One region of the Bacillus sp. z14 (2026) genome, then DNA from elsewhere that is predicted to be linked to it. Evidence: riboswitches for the same ligand, from Rfam matches in the RefSeq annotation. Region 1 holds a riboswitch; the other holds the start of a gene.
The links. A riboswitch is a leader RNA that binds a small molecule or an ion and turns the genes downstream of it on or off. The one in region 1 is predicted to bind glycine.

Region 1 (10,068 bases):
GGAACGAGCATGGGATTCCTGTTATTCTGAATCCTGCTCCTGCTACCAAAAATTTGGATTTCAATTATGTATGCAAATGTGACTTTTTTGTTCCCAATGAAAGTGAACTGGATATCTTGACTGGCATGCCTGTTTCAACGATTGAGCAAATTAAAGCTGCTGCAGTCAGCCTGATAGATAAAGGAGTTAAAAATGTTATCGTGACGATGGGAAGCCGAGGCGTGATGTGGATAACCGATAGAGGAACGCAAATCGTTGATTCATTCAAGGTTGATGCTGTAGACACAACGGGGGCCGGAGACGCATTCATCGGCTGTTTCGCCTATAATTATATTCAGAATGGGGATATTGTCCAATCGATAAAAATGGCTAATGCCTTTGCAGCATTAAGTGTCACAAAACGTGGTACACAGAATTCTTATCCAAGTATGGATGAAGTTAAGTTGTTTTTAAGCAAAAGAATTGAAGCGTAAGCAGGATTTTAATTAAAACTTGGTTTTTAGTGAATTAAAGGATGGCTCTTAGTGATGGAGTCATCCTTTAATATTTAAGTTATTTTACACAAATATATGACTAAGATATTTTTAGGGGTTATTAAGATTACCTTTCTATTGTTCAAGTGTTTGTCATAAAAACAAATATAATTCAGATTAATCAGTTAATAAATTTGTTGTCAATCGATATAATGATATAATAAAAGTGTTCTGTATTATGCGTTTCTAACAAAATTTTAGGAGATGACCAATATGAAAGCACTCAGATGGTACAATGCTAAAGATTTAAGGTTAGACAATTTAGAGGAACCTACTGCCAAAAAGGGAGAAGCAAAAATTAAAGTTGAATGGTGCGGTATTTGTGGAAGTGACTTACACGAATATACAGCCGGTCCAATTTTTATCCCAACCGAAGAGCCACACCCATTGAGTAAGGAGAAAGCTCCGATTGTAATGGGACATGAATTTTCTGGACAAGTTGTAGAGGTTGGCGAAGGCGTAACCAGAGTCCAAGTTGGTGACCGTGTTACAGTTGAGCCCGTCTACTCCTGTGGAAAATGCGAAGCTTGTAAACAAGGAAAATATAATCTATGTGAGCTAATGGGCTTTTATGGTTTAGCAGGAGGCGGTGGAGGATTCTCTGAATACGCTTCTATACCGGAACATATGTTACATAAGCTGCCTGAAAATGTTTCATTTGAACAAGGGGCACTCGTAGAACCTTCAGCTGTTGCTGTACACGCTGTTAAACAAAGTAAACTTAAAGTTGGCGATAAAGCAGCGGTATTTGGAACAGGACCAATTGGTTTATTAGTTATTGAAGCGTTAAAAGCAGCTGGTGCGGCTGAAATTTATGCAGTAGAATTATCAGAACAACGCAGGCAAAAAGCAGAAGAACTTGGTGCTATTGCTATTGATCCGAATCAGGGTGATGTCGTTGAACAATTAACTAAATTGACAAATGGCGGTGTTGACGTTTCATATGAAGTAACAGGAGTACCGATTGTTTTAAAACAAGCTATTCATTCAACTAAATTTAATGGTGAAACGATGATTGTTAGTATTTTTGAAAAAGAAGCGTCTATTCATCCAAACGATATTGTTATGAAAGAACGTACAATCAACGGTATTATTGGATACCGTGATATATTTCCTGCTGTTATCAATTTAATGGCTCAGGGCTACTTCCCAGCTGACAAACTCGTTACCAAACGAATTAAGTTGGATGATGTGATTGAAGAAGGCTTTGAAGGTTTATTAAACGAACGAAATCATATTAAAATATTAGTAAAAGCTGAATAATCATTGTACAAATGCAAATATGATAATCATATATAGAAACTAAAATGGCCTTCTCTTCAAATGGAATGGCCATTTTAGTGTTTATGGATTTATTAGTAAGAAAGCAACACGTGGTGTATTGAATTTTGAGGTGTATTATACATTTCTGAGTATACAATTCTGCTAAAACACGTAATTTAGTCGTATTTGTGGAAGTTAGTTGGAGATGTATATATTTTAATAATCTGAATATATAAAATCGTTCAATATGTATTTACTTTGCTAACTATTATAATTATAATAAGTATGTGAAACACTGAGCAAGTTAATATACATACGGAGGATTGATTGGAATGAAAGCAGCTGTAGTGAGTGCAAAGAATCCTGGTAAAGTAGAATTAGTTGAAAAGGAGCTTCCTAAGTTAAAACCCGGTCAAGCTTTAGTTGATGTAGAATATTGCGGAGTATGTCATACAGACTTGCACGTAGCAAAAGGTGATTTCGGTGCAGTTCCGGGAAGAATTCCTGGACATGAAGGAATCGGCATTGTGAAAGAAATTGCAGACGACGTTACAAGTTTAAAAGTAGGAGATCGTGTCAGCATTGCCTGGTTCTTTAAGGGATGCGGAACTTGCGAATACTGTGTGACGGGAAATGAAACCTTCTGCCGCAGCGTACAAAACGCCGGCTTCACGGTTGATGGAGCAATGGCTGAGCAATGTATCGTAGAAGCGGACTATGCGGTTAAAGTACCTGAAGGTCTTGATCCAGCTCAAGCGAGCAGTATTACATGTGCAGGGGTAACTTGCTACAAAGCAATTAAAGTTTCTGATATTAAACCTGGTCAATGGATTGCTATCTATGGCTGTGGTGGATTAGGTAACCTTGCGATCCAATATGCGAAAAATGTATTCAATGCAAAAGTAATTGCAGTGGATATTAATGATGATAAATTGGCATTGTCCAAAGAAGTAGGAGCAGATCTTGTATGTAACCCATTAACAGATGGAGATGCAGGTGAGTGGATTCAGGAGAAAGTTGGAGGAGCTCATGCTGCAGTTGTTACAGCTGTTTCCAAAGTTGCCTTTAACCAGGCTGTTAACTCTGTTCGTGCCACTGCTAAAGTTGTTGCAGTAGGATTACCTCCTGAAACAATGGATTTGGCTATCGTGAAAACCGTATTGGATGGTATTCAAATCGTTGGTTCCTTAGTTGGTACACGTAAGGATTTAGAAGAGGCTTTCCAATTTGGAGCAGAGGGCAAAGTAGTGCCAATCGTTGAAACAAGATGCTTGCATGAAGTAAATGATATTTTTGAAGAAATGGAAGCAGGTAAAATCCAGGGCCGTATGGTCATCGATATGCACAAACACGAATAATTCCAATCAATAACCTTAAGTAATAAACCTCAAGCAGAATACTATAGAAAAAAAATGCACTCCAATTGTTAAGTGTAATCTAACAACTGGAGTGCATTATTATTTTTGCTTTTGCTCTATTATCATAATCTCTTCTTTTTATGATAGTTATATAAAATGAACAATAAGACAAACCATAATGGTGTAAGCAGCATTGCTAAGCGTGTTTCCGCAGCAATGAGCATTACAATCAGTATGAAAGCAAACATACCTAGGATTACATAATTTATAGCTGGTGTTAATGGAGCTTTGAATGTAGATTTAGCTCTTAAATCAGGTCTTGTTTTTACATATTTGATATGCGAGATTAAAATAATGCTCCATACCCAAATGAAACAGATGGCGCTGATTGTTGTGACGATTGTAAAGGCCTGCTCTGGTATCAGCTTGCTAAGCAGTGCACCGACAGAAACTACAATAGTAGAAGTTAATAATGCATTGCTCGGTACATGGTGTTTATTTAATTTGCCAAGTTTTTTTGGTGCTTCATTATGATTGCTTAAGTTGTACATTATCCGGCTGGTTGAGAATAAACCGCTGTTTGCAGCAGAGGCTGCCGATGTTAATACAACAAAGTTGATAATACCTGCCGCCATTGGAATCCCGATTAAGGCGAAGACACCTACAAATGGGCTGCTTGTCGCACTTAATTGATCCCAAGGATTGATGCATAAAATAACAAATAAGGCACCTACATAAAACAGTAAAATCCGTACCGGTATTTTGTTGATAGCAGATGGAATGTTTTTTCGTGGATTAGCTGTTTCAGCAGCAGATACACCAATAAGTTCAACTCCGACGAAGGAGAAGACAACCATTTGCAGTGATAGTAAGAACCCTGATATTCCATTCGGGAACATGCCGCCATGATTCCAAAGGTTAGAAACAGAAACAGTTCCGCTATCTGTTTCAAATCCAATCACAAGCAGTACGATTCCTACGACAATTAGTGCAACAATAGTGACGACTTTAATAATCGCAAACCAGAATTCCAACTCACCAAACAGTTTGACGGTTAATAGATTTAATCCTAATAGAATTACTAAACAGATGATGGCAGGCACCCATTGCGGGATATCAAACCAGTATTGTGTATATAAACCAACAGCGATAATATCAGCCATGGCTGTCATAATCCAGCAGAACCAATACGTCCAGCCAGTCACAAATCCAGCCCATGGACCCAAATATTCAGCTGCGAAATCGATAAATGATGTATGATTTGTATTGGATAAAAGTAATTCACCCAGTGCTCTCATAACAAAAAATAGAGCTACTCCGATAATCAGATAAGAAAATAAGATGGATGGACCGGCTAAATGAATGGATTTTCCGGAGCCTAAAAATAAGCCGGTTCCAATTGTGCCCCCAATTGCTATTAATTGTACATGACGATTTTTTAAATCCCTTTTTAACTCTTGCTTAGCCAAGTTGCATGCCCCCGTTTAATCTTAGATGTCTAAAACAGGCACCTAGTAAAATAGATATTTATCATTTTTCTCGCTTTATTTAGATACTATGTCTCACCTCACTATTGATATTTGACAATAAAAAAAGAGATTGGTTGTCTCCAATCTCTAAAAGGGCAAGAATAACAAAAATCGTTACCATTCTGTCCTTTTGCCTGAGATTGTGAATCCTTCGGCGCTGTATAAATACAGTCTCTCCAGAAGCTGCTCCCGCCATAGTTTTATCCACAGCGATCAAAGCGTGCTATATTAAATTATCAATTATTAGATTATGTTAACTTATTAACATAATTCTGAAAAAATATTATGAAAAAAATGCTATCACTAAATTATTATGTTGTCAAACTAAGTACATGTAATTAAATGATTTGTTGAAGCATATGGAAGAGCCCAAGATTTACTTGAAATATATATAATCCATATGCTTTTGAACAATCAATTAATGATACTAAACAAGCTTCAGTTCTGATAAACCATACTATAAGTATTAAATAGTAAAGAAAGGTACTAGGTATCTCTCTTTTTTTGTTTTTTCCTTTAGAAATATAAGCATGGCAATGAGGTTAAGGGGAAGGCCAGAATCGAGAGCTCTCTTTTTCATGTTTATCTTAGCAGTAGCACAATTCATTCTGAAAAAAAGACCAAATCCATAAGGGATTTGGTCTTTAATCTACATTATTAAAAGGCAAATTCAAATTTAGAGTTCATCCGCTATCCCCAGCAGGATAATACCGAAGATAACAACTGCGATGATCATGTATTGTTTTTTAGTCAGCTTCTCTTTTAGGAAGATTCGTGACAGGATAATTGAAAAGATACTGTAAGAAGCAATCAATGGTGCTGCGATAATTGCATAGCCTGATGCCATGGCAAATACGTAGAAAAATTGACCAATCGTTTCCAAAATAGCTGCTATCCCTTTATCGCGCTCTTTAAATACATGGAAGGATTCCTTCTTTATAAAGCGAAGATAGATAAAACATACGGCAGCGCATAGGAAAAAGGTATATTCATACGCAAGTAAAGCTGAATTTTCGCTGATTAGATTCAATTCATCCAGATAGATGGCATCCGCAAATGTAGCAAGTCCATCAATAATGCAATATAAAATTGGGAAGATAATAGCCAAGAAACCAATTTGGTATTTTTTATCGATATGCTCAGAATTCAGTCGACGAGCTTCATCTTCTGCTCTTTTTTCCAGAACGGCTATCCCCACAATCCCAAGAGTGATGATGATAATCCCAAGTACTTCAATGATACTTAGCTCATGAGTGAAAAAGATGAAGAGCAGAATGCTTGTTACGACACCTGAGGAATTCTGTATTGGTGAGGCGATAGACAATTCAATATAGCGCAAACCAATATACCCAAATGCCATGGAAAGGATGTATAAAGAAGATACTGGTAAATAATGAATCATCTCCATTGGATTGAACTGTATATCTTTTATAATCATATAGGCTGTTGCATGAATTCCCATGACAAGACCAACCATGATGATAATTTTAATATGGCTGTACTTGTCGTTGCTGTCTGATCCCTTTTTATAAAATAGGTCAGCACCACCCCATGCTAAAGCTGTTAGTAGTGAAAAAATAAACCACATAACGATTCTCCTTGTTGAAGTTTAATAAGCTTTCTGAACCCCGTATAACAAGACATACAAAATCGTTTACTCAAGTGAGAAGACGTTACTGCTGCTATTGCAAAACGGAGAGCAGAGCTGTGAATAAAAATGAATTTTAATAGAGTCACAGAGTCAAGAATATAATTTCATTGTAAACTGTGTCAAGGGATTTAAAGGATGAATCTATAATAGAAGTGTGCATTTAATATAACAATAGTAATGAAAGGGCTATCTTTTTGTTTTTCTTAATTTTTCAAATATAATAAAGGGAGAATTAACAATTATAGAAGAGGATGGAAAGTTCGCTAACCAGGGGAGATGGCTATGTTAGATTTAGTCCCAATTATGCTTGAAAAGGTAGGCATTATTGTCATTGTAGCCTTTTTAATTTCTAAAATGAATTCCTTTCGCCAAATCATTCACCCAGACCATAATCTAAATGAGCAGTTGAAATTATTTCTATTATTCGGCATGTTTGGGATTATTAGTAATTATACTGGAATAGAAGTTTATCATTCTATGGTTGAAGAGAATAGATGGCTTTCAGCTATTGGAGAAGATAGTGCCATTGCTAATACAAGAGTGATGGGTGTTGTGATAGGCGGATTATTGGGAGGTCCCGTTGTTGGAGGAGGAGCTGGTCTGATAGCCGGTATACACCGTTATACATTGGGAGGGTTTACAGCCTTTTCCTGCGCCCTTTCTACCATCCTGGCCGGAATATTGGCAGGGTATATAGGCAACAGAAGAAAAAGGAGCGGGGGTCAGATAACTCCTTTGTTTGCTGCAGGAATTGGGATGTCCCTCGAAGCTTTGCAAATGGTGATTATCCTTGCGACTGCCAAACCTCTTGAGCATGCATGGAGCCTCGTGCAGTTTATCGGTTTACCAATGATCACCATGAATGGATTCGGAACACTATTATTTATGCTGATCGTTCAGTCTATAAAACGTGATGGGGAGATAGCGCGTGCGAATCAAACCAATCAGGCATTTTTAATTGCGGACCAGACTCTTCCGCATTTTCGACAGGGCTTAAACACCCAATCATGCAAAGAAATATCAAAAATTATGCTTAATTTAACCGATGCAGATGCTGTCTCTATCACGGATGAACATTTGGTTCTTGCACATTTGGGGGCAGCCTCCGATCATCATAAACCTGGCGTGAAGCCGAGTACTGGGCTGACTAAAAAAGTACTTGAATCAGGATATGTTTCAATAGCCAAATCGAAGGAGGAAATCGAGTGCAGGCATAAGGACTGTCCGCTCGTAGCTGCCATCGTCCTCCCTTTAAAAGTGAAGGGGGAAATCTCTGGAACTTTAAAATTGTATTATACAAAGCCGGATAAATTAGACAGAGTTCAGCAGCAGTTAGCAGAGGGGCTGGCTAATTTATTTTCAACTCAGCTTGAGCTGGCAGAAGCGGAAAGGCAGGCGAGGCTTTTAAAGGATGCTGAGATAAAAGCCCTGCAGGCTCAGATTCATCCACACTTCTTATTTAATAGTTTAAATACGATATCTGCCTTATGCCGGACTGATCCTGATAAAGCTCGTAAACTACTATTGGAATTAAGTTTATTTTTTCGAGGCAATTTACAGGGAGCCAGACAGTTGCTGATCCCGTTAGAAAAAGAGCTGGAAAATGTGAAAGCCTATTTATCTTTAGAGCAAACACGTTTTCCTCATAAATATGAAGTTAATTTTGATATAGAGAATGGATTAGAAAATGTATTGATTCCCCCATTTTTATTGCAGCCTTTGGTAGAGAATGCGATTCATTATGCATTTCCACAAAGAAAACAGTTTGGGAAAATTAATATACAAGTGTGCTCACATGGCAATTATATGAGAATGATTGTTGCGGATAATGGACAGGGGATTGTGGAAGAAAGGTTGAAAAGTCTGAGCAAGCAGGTTGTACCGTCAGCCGGTGGAAACGGTACAGCCATTTTTAATATTAGTGAACGCTTAAAAGGTATTTATAATAACCAAGCCCATTTTAAGGTTGATAGCAAAGTGGGTGAGGGCACCACTGTTAATATCTTAATCCCGCTGGAAAGTAAAGGAGGTGACGAGCAGGATGCTACGAGCCTATGTAGTGGATGATGAACCATTAGCCAGGGACGAATTGAAATATTTACTAGCAAGAAGCAGAGAAGTGGAGATCTTGGGTGAGAGTGATTGTATAGATGATGCATTACATGATATTCCACTGTTAAAGCCGGATATTGTCTTCTTAGATATTGAATTAGCGGGAGAGAACGGATTACATTTAGCCGCTAAACTAGAAGGTCTGAACCCGGTTCCAGCTATCGTTTTTGCGACTGCCTATGACGAGTATGCTCTTCAGGCTTTTGACGTAAATGCGGTAGATTATCTTTTGAAACCGTTCAGTGAAGAACGTATTCATAAAATGCTGGACAAAGTTAAAAAGCTTCATTTACACACAAAGGAGCCTGGAAAAGTAGATACCAGTAATCTTCAATGTAAGGGAAAAATAGCTGTTATGACAGAAGAAAAAATTATATTGCTTACATGCAATGATATCGTATTCCTAGAATCATACGAAGGAAAGTGTAAAATCCGGGCTGTTAATCATCTTTATAAAGTAAGTGAGGCACTGATTGGATTAGAAAAAAAATTGCCCCGGACACAATTCTTTCGGGTACATCGGAGCTATCTTGTGAATATCGATCATATCGTGGAGATATTACCATGGTTTAATTCAACCTATAACTTACGTATGTCGGATGGTTCCGAGGTTCCAGTCAGTCGAACCTATGTAAAGGAACTGAAACAATTACTAGGATTATAGGATTGATTTGCTATTCATTAGTTGTAAGTTGTAATTCATCCCATTTATTTTGCGGTTCATTTTGAAAATGAGGTGTAAGTGTTTTCATTTGATAATATGAAAATATAATACGTATGCAAAAAAGGGGGAACACCAAAAATGAATGCGATTACAATTGTTATTGGTTCGATTTGTATCCTTTTAATAGCCTATCGTTTGTATGGGACATTTATGGCGGCCAAGGTGTTAAAATTATCCAATGATAAACCAACACCAGCTGAAAAGCTTGAGGATGGTCAGGACTATGTGCCAACAAATAAATGGGTAGTATTTGGACACCATTTTGCAGCCATTGCTGCTGCAGGCCCATTGGTTGGTCCGATTTTGGCAGCTCAGTTTGGTTATTTACCCGGTCTGATTTGGCTATTGGTTGGGGCAGTAATTGGAGGAGCAGTTCATGATACAGTAGTGCTCTTTGCCTCTATGCGCCGCGATGGTAAATCATTATCCGAGGTAGCAAAAGAAGAACTTGGACCTGTAGCAGGATTCTGTACAGGATTGGCCATGCTATTCATTATCACAATTACGATGGCAGGTTTGTCATTGGTTGTACTTGGAGCACTTGAAAGAAACCCATGGGGTACATTTGCGGTAGGGATTACAATTCCGATTGCGATGTTAGTGGGAATCTATCATAAAAAGACAGGGAATTTAAAAGTCCCGACGACCGTTGGATTTATCTTAATTATGCTAGCAATTTTCTTTGGTCCACAAATTCAGGGAACATGGTTAGGCGATTTCTTAACGCTTGAAAAGAGCACTCTTGCTATTATATTACCAGTCTATGCCTTTTTCGCTGCTGCACTTCCTGTTTGGTTATTGCTTGCACCACGTGATTATTTAAGTACATTTATGAAAATAGGAGTTTTCGCGGCACTTATCATTGGTGTATTTATCGTTAACCCTTCAGTTGAGTTTC
Region 2 (10,068 bases), on a different contig from region 1:
TCCGCCAAATGCAGCCGGGATTCCGAACGGCTGTGCATCCCCTATGACAATATCTGCACCAAAATCACCCGGCGGTTTCAAGACACCAAGTGAAAGTGGGTTACTTGAAACAATTAACATTCCTTTATGTTCATGAACAATTTGTTCAATTTCAGCTAAGTTTTCGATTCGGCCAAAGAAGTTTGGATATTGAGTAATAAAACCAGCTACCTCATCAGTCATCATACCCGCCAATTGTTCTGTATCCGTCACTCCATTTTTACAGGGGACAACTTCAAGCTCAAGATATTGGCCTTTTGCATAAGTGGATAAAACAGCCCGTGATTCCGGGTGCACTGTCTCTGAAACAAGCAGTTTCTTACGACGTGTATGTCCTGCTGAGAGCATGGCTGCCTCGGCCAGAGCAGTTCCCCCATCATACATGGAGGAGTTCGCCACATCCATTCCGGTCAGTTCACAAATCATCGTTTGAAATTCAAAAATAGCCTGCAATTCTCCCTGGGAAATCTCCGGTTGATACGGTGTATAAGCGGTATAAAACTCTGATCTTGAGATAACGTGATCAACGATGACTGGCATGTAATGGTCATATACTCCCGCTCCAAGAAAAGAACTATGGGTCCTGAGATTGGCATTTTTCTCGGCCAGCTCAGTTAATTCTTTCAGAAGTGCTGATTCAGACTTTGCTTTTTTTAGCTTGTATTCACCCTTAAACCTTACTTTTTCAGGTATATCAGAAAATAAGTCATCGATTGATTCTACACCAATCGCTGTTAACATCTGTTCAGTATCCTGCTCTGTCATTGGTAAATAACGATGCTTCATTTTTTTACTCCTCCTGCCTGAGTGCGTTTATAAAATGGAGTACTAACAATTTTCGCCTTTAATCTTTTTCCCCGTATCTCAACCTCGACTACCTCATCAAGGTTAGCGAATTCTACATTAATCAGGACAAGGCCTACGTTTTTCTTTAAGGTTGGGGATTGTGTTCCAGTGGTCACTTCCCCGATGTTTTCATCCTTAACGAAAACCGGGTACCCATGTCTCGGAATACCGCGGTCAATCATTTCGATTCCGACAAGCTTTCTAGGGGCGCTATTTTCCTTCTGTTCCTTTAAAACTTCCTTACCAATAAAATGTTCTTTATCGGTTTTTACAGCGAACCCAATCCCCGCTTCGATAGGTGTAATCTCTGGAGATAACTCTTGGCCATATAAAGGAAGTTTTGCTTCAAACCGAAGCGTATCTCTTGCCCCAAGTCCACATGGAACCAATCCCTTATCCTTACCGAATTCTAAAAGATCTTTCCAAAGCTTCACTGTATCTTCACTCTTACAGTACAATTCAAATCCATCTTCACCGGTGTAGCCAGTTCTTGAAACAAGTACACTAATGCCATTTATCATGACATCTTCACGAAAAGCAAAGAAACCAATGGTATTGAGATCTACTTCCTCTGCAAGGTTCTGTAATATATCAGCTGCAAGCGGTCCCTGTAATGCCAATTGCCCTATTTGTTCCGATATATTTTTTAGTTCTACATCTTCGCTCGCATGCTTTTTTAACCACTCAAAATCTTTATCAATATTAGATGCGTTCACAACTAACAAATAATCATCTTCACCTTTTTTATAAATAATCAGGTCATCAACCGTTCCGCCATTCTCATAGCACATAGCAGTATACTGTGCCCGGCCCGTTTTCAGCTTACTGACATCGTTGGTCATCATCAGCTGCAAAAATGGTAAAGACCCAGCACCCTTAATCATGAATTCGCCCATATGTGATACATCAAAGAGGCCTGCTTTTGTACGCACTGATTCATGCTCCTGTTTAATGCCCGAAAATTGGACAGGCAATTCCCAGCCGCCAAAATCAATTGTTTTTCCTCCGTACTCCCTGTACACACTGATCAGCGGAGTCTGCTTTAATTCTCCCATCCTTACCCTCCTAAAATATTCGTTTTATACGGATTCTCTTGCTTGTTATGCCATTTAAATGATTGCTTGTTAACTTATTAAGTAAAACGCCGCTTTTCCACATTTGACCGAAGCGATATATCCTTCAGCGATCCACGAAAAAAAGGACAGAAACCTCCCTTATTAGGGGGGCTCTGTCCTGATACCTGAAAGTTTACCGCCGGGTAACGTACTTCGGCGTTTCCTCTTGGGTGGCTTCACAATAAAGGAAGCGCTCTCCAGAGATGCGTCCAGCAAGAGTCTCTGTACCTGAGAGATTCATGGATTCACCATTTGCTCCTTCGGTGCCGCAAATACGGTCTCTCCCCTTGCCTTCATTCGCTCATATAATTATGTAAATTGGTCATACTAAACAAAAAGCAAGAGATAAGCCGTTTTCTAAATAGTCTTACATTTATATCCTACCATCAACAATTATCAGGTGGCAACATTTACGTTATCTCGATGAATGATTGGAAACTAAAAAAATATCAGTAACACCTCAGCTTTATTGGGGCAAAAAAATTGTTTAGGCGTCACTGAATAAATTCCTTATAATTTTCTGCCATCCGCATAAAGCATTTAATCAGATTTTAGCCGGAGATTAAACTCCTACTATTGTTTAGAAATTAATGACACCACCTATACCTATATAAGGTAAGAGAATTCTATTGAATTTAGTTAAATTACAATCAAGCATTTATCTAACTAGCTTAAATAAAGAAAGTTGGGATTCACATTGAGTTTAACACCAAAGGTCTATTTTGATGAAGATTGGGAAAAGGAGCTTGAGGAAAAGATTATGGAGGATGGCCCCTGGTGCAGCTACTCCCTTTTTAAACTCGGATTGGATGCCGAAAAGCATAATCTGATTCCAGATTTCAACGGCCTCCTTGCACCAAAGCATTTATCAGGATTTACACCTTTAACCCATCAGCTCGAAGCTGCTACCGAAGTCATTGAAAGAATGAATGGTAAAGCCATATTAGCTGATGAAGTAGGTCTTGGTAAAACAATAGAGGCCGGTCTGATCTTAAAGGAATATATGATTCGGGGCCTGGCAAGCAAAATACTAATACTAGTCCCAGCCTCTCTCGTATCTCAATGGGCACAGGAGCTTAATCAGAAGTTTCACATACCAGCTGTCATATACAGAAAGGGGTATGGGTGGGATTCTGAATGTATAATCACTTCCATAGATACTGCTAAACGAGAGCCTCATCGTTCTGCCATACTCGAACAAACCTATGACATTGTCATCATAGATGAGGCTCACAAGTTAAAAAACAATAAAACCAAAAACTATGAGTTTGTACAAAAAGTCCAGAGAAAGTTCTGTCTACTGTTAACGGCAACCCCTATTCAAAACAAGCTAGAAGAAATTTTTTATCTTGTATCATTGCTTAAGCCAGGGCATTTAGGAAGCTATGCCAAATTTAATGAACGCTTTTCTGCTAAGAAACGTTCATTAAAGGATGATGCTTATTTAAAAGAATTGGTTAATATGGTGATGATTCGAAATAAACGCCAGGATACCGGCATTGAGTGGACAAAAAGAAAGGTTGAAACAATTTTTATAGATTTCACCGAAAAGGAACAGGATCTATATGATGGAGTTTCTTCATTTAGGAAAGAATTGCCGGAGGGTATCGGGAGTACATTTTCTTCTTTAATCCTTCAGCGTGAGGCATGCAGCAGCAGGGAAGCCGTCTACTTTACGTTAAAAAATATGCTCGATCGAAACCCGGATGCCGGACTAAGCTTTAAGGAAGCCATACATAACCTTATCAACCTGGTCGAACTGGTTGATTGCAATTCAAAAGCGAAAAAAGCGCTTGAATTGATTCATTCTATAAAAGATAAGGTTATCATTTTTACCGAGTATCGAGCCACGCAATTATATTTGCAGTGGTTTCTTAAGCAAAATGGAATCACTTCTGTTCCATTCCGCGGCGGATTTAAACGTAGTAAGAAGGACTGGATGAAAGAACTGTTCGAAAAACAAGCACAAGTCTTAATTGCTACAGAAGCAGGTGGAGAAGGAATTAACCTGCAGTTTTGCCATCATATTATAAACTTTGATTTACCTTGGAATCCGATGCGACTGGAACAAAGAATCGGCCGAATTCACAGACTTGGACAAACAGAAGATGTCAGAATCTATAATTTTGCGACCAGGAATACCATTGAGGATCATATTATGAAAATTCTCTACGAAAAAATTCAATTATTTGAACGTGTCGTTGGGGAACTTGATGATATTCTAACGAGGCTGGAGGTTAAGAATCTTGAAGAGCATTTAACTGACATCCTCAATAAATCAAAAACAGAGGGTGAGATGAAGGTTAAAATGGATAATCTCACGTCTTTAATACAGCTTGCTCAAGATCTAAAAAAGGAGATGCCTTCACATGCAGCAACAGGAAATTCTTGAGTTTCTCGTTCAATTTTTCACAGCCAATCAATGCGAAATCATCAATCAAGGGCCAGGTCATCTAACTGTGCAGTTGACAATTGATATGGATAAAGAACTGATGAACCGACCTTTTTATTGGCATTATCTCGAGAAAGTTGGCGGAGTGCCTAATCCGATGAGCTTAACGTTTATCCTCGACAAAGAGGCAGCTCCTCCTGATTTAAAAGGGGAATTCATACATTTCGGATCCCCTCGCCTGCACCAAATATTCGCATCTGCCCAAAGACTATCGAAGCATATCCGCTTATTTGAGGAGATTAAAGTGACTAGTGGTCAGATGCCTTTATTTCCTTGGTTAGGTGTAAATGTTAATATCTCCTATGAATGCGACCGAAAAAAGGATTTATTCTTTTCAATAGGATTGAACCTGATTAACGGTCTTTTCGTTGAAAATTTCATTGATTCAGCTGATAAACTGTCGCTTACACCTAAAATATCTGATTATACATTTACCCTTACACCAATTATTCGGTATCAAAGCGGATTGCATCGTATCAAAACTTATATCCAAAATAAAATTAATCAGGATGACCATGGGTGGGCTGATGAGGCTCTCGTGCGCTGGAATAAAGATTTGAGTTTACTGAACCATTTTTATGAGGATAAAAAAGAAGAGGAAACTCACATGTATGACCTTGAAAAAGAAGCATTACGAATGCAATATGAACCCAGAATCCGTGTCAGCTTCATAAATGGCGGCCTTTTTTATCTTAGCGGTCAGGCTATCTAAAAGAGGTATTTAAAGTTAAGGCTGAATTCTCGCATCAACTAAACAATAGTTTAGAATAAAGCTTAATCTTTGATGAAGATATAAAAATGAATACAAAAAAGCAGTGGGTTGCAAAAAAATCCACTGCTTTTTTAAAGAAACTTTATTACGCCTTACGTTTAAAGAGCATTTCAATTGATAACGGAATGATTCCGAACCAATGGTTCATTAATGGCGGCCGATCATCTCTATGATGACGGCGTTGCTCTTTACGTACTTCCTTTGGCTGCTTCATATACACTAACCACTGAATTGTTAAAAATTTTATATAATCATTTGTTTTCATCGACATTCACCCATCAGAAGTATCTCCATTTATCATGGATGTTATTCATTAATTTCTAAAAAAGATGGCTAGTTTATGGTGATTTTCATTAATATCTCTTCTGTAATCTCCATTTTTGTTTTTCTGTCCGTATGAACCTGTAAATCAGCAGCTAACTTATATAGGTTAACCCTCTTTTGATAAAGCTGCACTATTTGTTCCTCTTTATTTCCGGACAATAAAGGGCGTGATGAGTCAGTCTCGAGCCTTTTTATGATTTCTGTCGGATTGGCATGGAGCCAAATAACGGTTCCCTTTTCCTTCATATATTTCCGGTTGTCTTCCCTAAGAATGATACCCCCGCCTGTCGCAATGATACAATTTTCGATAGGTAATGATTGCAACGCCTGCTGTTCTAGGTCCCTGAATCCATCTTCACCTACTTCATCAAAGAGCTGCGGAATCGACCTTCCTGTACGTTCAACCACCGTCTGATCACTATCATAAAAGGGACAACGCATTTTTTCAGCGAGAGCCCTACCCACAGTCGTTTTCCCAGCTCCCATAAATCCAATTAAATAAATGGCTTTCATCTCGCTCCCCCTAACTCCTAACTATCTATCCATTTCACTACTTTCTTTGCTTCAATTGAGTACGTAATCGTCTCCCGTCTCACCGTATGATCAGTCTGAATATCCAATGAGATCTCATAGAACCCTCTCTCAAGCGGTTTTATATGATAGCCTATTCTTCCATTATAATAAATCCATTCCCCTTTTGTCTCAGGAACACTATCATCATCAAGCATTAAGATTGCAGCATGTGTACCCGTATCACCCAGATAGGTGGTAATTAACCATTCGGTTTGATACTTATGATAATTCACTTCCTGAGCCATATTTCCTATCGAATACATACAAATGATAAAAATAACCGAAAAAAACAATAAAGCAACAGGCATAAATATTCCACGTTCATTTTTAAGAAGGTTCAAATTTGTATCGTTTGAACAGCCGTTTTTCATACATATCACCATTTATAAGAGTCACAGATATGATCAGTGACTCTCCTTCTTTTTTAACATGAAAGCTCTTAATATCTTGAAGGACCATTTCATGCCCAGCGCCATCCACTCGCCTTCTTACCATATTGTTATAGACTTCATATGTTATTTCTTCTCCACTTTTATCAAGTAAAAGGACATTGCTTTTAGGTACTCCAAAGTCTTTTGTCTTTTGAAATTCTCGTTCCAATTGACGTATAAAGATATTCCATTCCATCCTTGTATTTGTGTTCGTATCCCTGACATGCCAGTCTGTTATACTGGCAAGTGCACTCGTCATAAAGACACTTAATAACGAAAATAAACCAAGAGCAAATAATATCTCTACCAAAGTAAAGCCATCATCTTTCAGGCAGCTTTTCATACACTTTCTGTAATTTATCCTTTGAGTTGCTATACTCTGCATAATAAACGTTCCCTTCAAGATAAAAAGTATAGGCTTTCCCCTCAATCTCTGCTTGTCCAGTAAACAGTGGACGGCCGTTTATCTGATATTCATTTAAATTTTCAAACAATCTATTAAGAGCGGCTTCCTCCATTCTTAAGTCATTCTTTAGCGTAATGCTTTCCATATATGCCGGAAGCAATAAACAGCAGCATAAGATAAGTATTCCAAACGAAATCAGCAGGTCCAAGATAGCATATCCATGCTCTTTATACTTTTGATATATAAAATCTCCCCCTCCCTAATTGAAAGACAAGCTTGTATATCGTTTTACCATTTTTATCGGTTAAATAGATTGTTGTTGGATTTTGGATATTTCCTGCTGGAATATAGGTAATTGGCACATTGCCAACTTTTTTAAACTTGATTGATTCGGCCTTCTGAGTCGAAATAATATGACTGTTTGTTTTGTATGAGTAAGCTGAATATTCATTTTGGTCAGTTACAAATCTTAGTAAGACATACGTGTTATTTTCCATTGCATAGACCTGAGCATAGTAAATATCCTTCTCCAGTTGATTTAAAAATGCTTGCTGTTCATATGTTTCAAACATTTTACTTGTAACCGCACTTGCTATAGTCAGCATTAACGTCAGACATCCAAGTACAATCAACACCTCTACTAACGTAAACCCTTCTTCGTTCTTTTCCATTTTTATTGTCCCTGAAGAGTTACAGTCCCATCATCCGAAATCACCGCGGTTTTTCCTTCCGGACATTTAACATCCTCTTTTAAAAAACCAGAAGAGATAAGCTTCTCCATCGTCGGAAGCGTATCTTCCTTTAATTTATAGGCTTGTACCTGTCCCTCAACCATCTTTACGAATGCCTCGCATCCCTTACTATTAACTGCTTCCTGGTTTTTCATTACATTGGGTACTGTAATAATCAATAGAACTGATATAACCAGCATGACAATCAACATCTCAATCAAGGTAAAACCTTGTTCATTTTTGTATTTCATCAAAAACACCTTCCTATATCGTATTCATCAATGAAATCATTGGCATTAATATTGCCAAATACAGAAGGATCACTAAAATGGCAACAAGGCCAAACATTAATGGTTGAACCACCTTTATATATTTTTCAGTCTGCATCTCCATCTCATTTAACAGATATCTGCTGTAGTAAAGAAGTTCTTCTCCTAATAAACTATTTTTTTGCCCATGGCTGATTACTCGCTCAAAATCATTCATAAAAATTGTGAGATTCCCACTAATGCTTTCTAATGAATCTCCCTCCTGAAGACTTTTAATCATGTGATGGGTTATTTCCTTAACTAAACTTTTTGGATCCTGCTGACTCATAATCGTTAACGCATCAATAATCGAAATACCACCCTTTAATAATGAGCCCAGCTGCATAGAAAAATAATACGTTGTGGAAAGCTTTCTAAAAGAACGCAGGAACGGAATTTTATTCATCAGTAATTCCTGTTTTATTTTGGATAGTTTTTTTAAATAATAGTGGTATATAAACAAATGCATGGTTAGGAGCACAATGATAAAAAATGGAAGATTGTTAACGAGGGTTGCCAGTAAAACGGATAACTTTAAGAATATATTTGATTCCTGCCCTGCGCCCTGATACATACTTGAGAATTTTGGCAACAAATAATTTGTAAATACTTGCAGCAAGGTAAATGTAAAAACAAGTAGGAAGACTGGGTAATACAATAAATTTTTTAGTTTTGCGCGATCCTCACTTTTCTTAAGCCATATTTCGCCTCCATTCTGCAAGGATTTGGATAGCTGTCCGTGTTTTTCACCGTAGGATACTAAACCAACGAGCTCTTGTTCAAAATCGAGCCATTCTAAAAAGTCCCTAAAAGTATGGCCATCTTTCAATAGTTCCAATGCATCCTTAATTTCTTCTCGATACTTCTTTTTTCCATGAATAAGAGAAAATTCAATACCCTCATAAAGAGTAAAGCCATTCTCCAATAAATCGCCCAATTCCTGAAGAAATCTCGCCTGATCCCTGCAAGACCATCGGGACTTTAGATTACTCCTCATGCACCCACCTCTCATACTCTTTTTGATCCACAAATCCATAGGCAACAGCCTTGCTGATGAGAGAAGATAATTCCGGATAATGAAAGTTCACATCATCTCCCTCCATCTCTGCCCAAACCTTCGCCAATTCATTGCCATAAATCATTTCATGCACACTTACCCGCCCTCTGCTCTTTTCCATAAGGCAGTACGGTGAGCATTCACCCTTACAAAAAGGACAGTGCAATTCCAATAATCTTTGGGAGGTTACACCTAAAAGAGTTTGCTTTGCCTCCTCCTTGTCTATCCCAAATTCCAAAAGCCTTCTAACTGCACCCAATACATCACTGGCATGCATCGTAGTTAAGATTAAGTGGCCTGTTAAAGCGGCGCGCACCGCTATTCTGGCCGTTTCAGCATCCCTGATTTCTCCAATCATGATAATATCGGGATCGTGGCGCAGGGCAGCTTTCAAGCCTACTGAATAACTGATACCGGCTTTTTCATTAATCTGGACTTGAATGGCATCATCGGACTGATGTTCAACAGGATCTTCCAGTGTAATAATATTTCGGTTAACGGTATTTTTGGCATGATGGAGCATGGAATATAAAGTTGTAGTTTTACCACTTCCAGTCGGTCCACAGATGATCATTAATCCATGGGAATGTTTAAGCATGGAAATTAACGTAGTTGACATTTTTGGAAATAAGGAGATTTCTTCGATTGGGAGAGTTTGTAAACTTGGAATAATACGAATGACGAGAGATTCAGAGTATGGGGTAGGCAAGGTGGATAATCGGAGACCAATCCATTTATTTGAAACAAACATCGTTAAGGCCCCTGACTGAGGACGTCTTTTTTCTCCTATATCCATGCCGGCCATAAATTTAAAATGAGAGATGAGTCGTTGGGCCCTGTCTCTTTGGTAACTGCCTTCTGAAAATAAGCGATTGTGAATCCGATAGTAAAGATGGGTTTTCTTGCGTTGGGGAACAATGTGGATATCTGAGGCTTTGAATTTTACTGCTTCTGTTACAACTTTTTCAGCTAACTTATCGATGGTGAGCAATTCTCGTTTCACCTCCTTATATG

Region 2: it holds a riboswitch for glycine, as region 1 does, so the genes downstream of both, gcvT (glycine cleavage system aminomethyltransferase GcvT) here and AC4G3O_RS14635 (amino acid permease) in region 1, are expected to answer to the same signal.

The regions. Positions count from the first base shown of each region.
Region 1 is NZ_JBZFQK010000004.1:129,520-139,587, forward strand. It holds gene rbsK (ribokinase) at 1-473, shown strand, start outside; gene AC4G3O_RS14625 (2,3-butanediol dehydrogenase) at 747-1,796, shown strand; gene adhP (alcohol dehydrogenase AdhP) at 2,129-3,154, shown strand; gene AC4G3O_RS14635 (amino acid permease) at 3,277-4,623, opposite strand; glycine riboswitch at 4,796-4,873, opposite strand; gene AC4G3O_RS14640 (DMT family transporter) at 5,360-6,271, opposite strand; gene AC4G3O_RS14645 (sensor histidine kinase) at 6,617-8,401, shown strand; gene AC4G3O_RS14650 (LytR/AlgR family response regulator transcription factor) at 8,376-9,110, shown strand; gene AC4G3O_RS14655 (carbon starvation CstA family protein) at 9,249-10,068, shown strand, end outside.
Region 2 is NZ_JBZFQK010000001.1:1,013,444-1,023,511, forward strand. It holds gene gcvPA (aminomethyl-transferring glycine dehydrogenase subunit GcvPA) at 1-825, opposite strand, end outside; gene gcvT (glycine cleavage system aminomethyltransferase GcvT) at 822-1,940, opposite strand; glycine riboswitch at 2,112-2,203, opposite strand; glycine riboswitch at 2,207-2,297, opposite strand; gene AC4G3O_RS04780 (DEAD/DEAH box helicase) at 2,761-4,392, shown strand; gene AC4G3O_RS04785 (YqhG family protein) at 4,370-5,164, shown strand; gene AC4G3O_RS04790 (YqzE family protein) at 5,310-5,489, opposite strand; gene AC4G3O_RS04795 (shikimate kinase) at 5,558-6,061, opposite strand; gene AC4G3O_RS04800 (competence type IV pilus minor pilin ComGG) at 6,079-6,492, opposite strand; gene comGF (competence type IV pilus minor pilin ComGF) at 6,449-6,937, opposite strand; gene AC4G3O_RS04810 (hypothetical protein) at 6,873-7,166, opposite strand; gene comGD (competence type IV pilus minor pilin ComGD) at 7,186-7,629, opposite strand; gene comGC (competence type IV pilus major pilin ComGC) at 7,632-7,940, opposite strand; gene comGB (competence type IV pilus assembly protein ComGB) at 7,954-8,994, opposite strand; gene comGA (competence type IV pilus ATPase ComGA) at 8,984-10,045, opposite strand.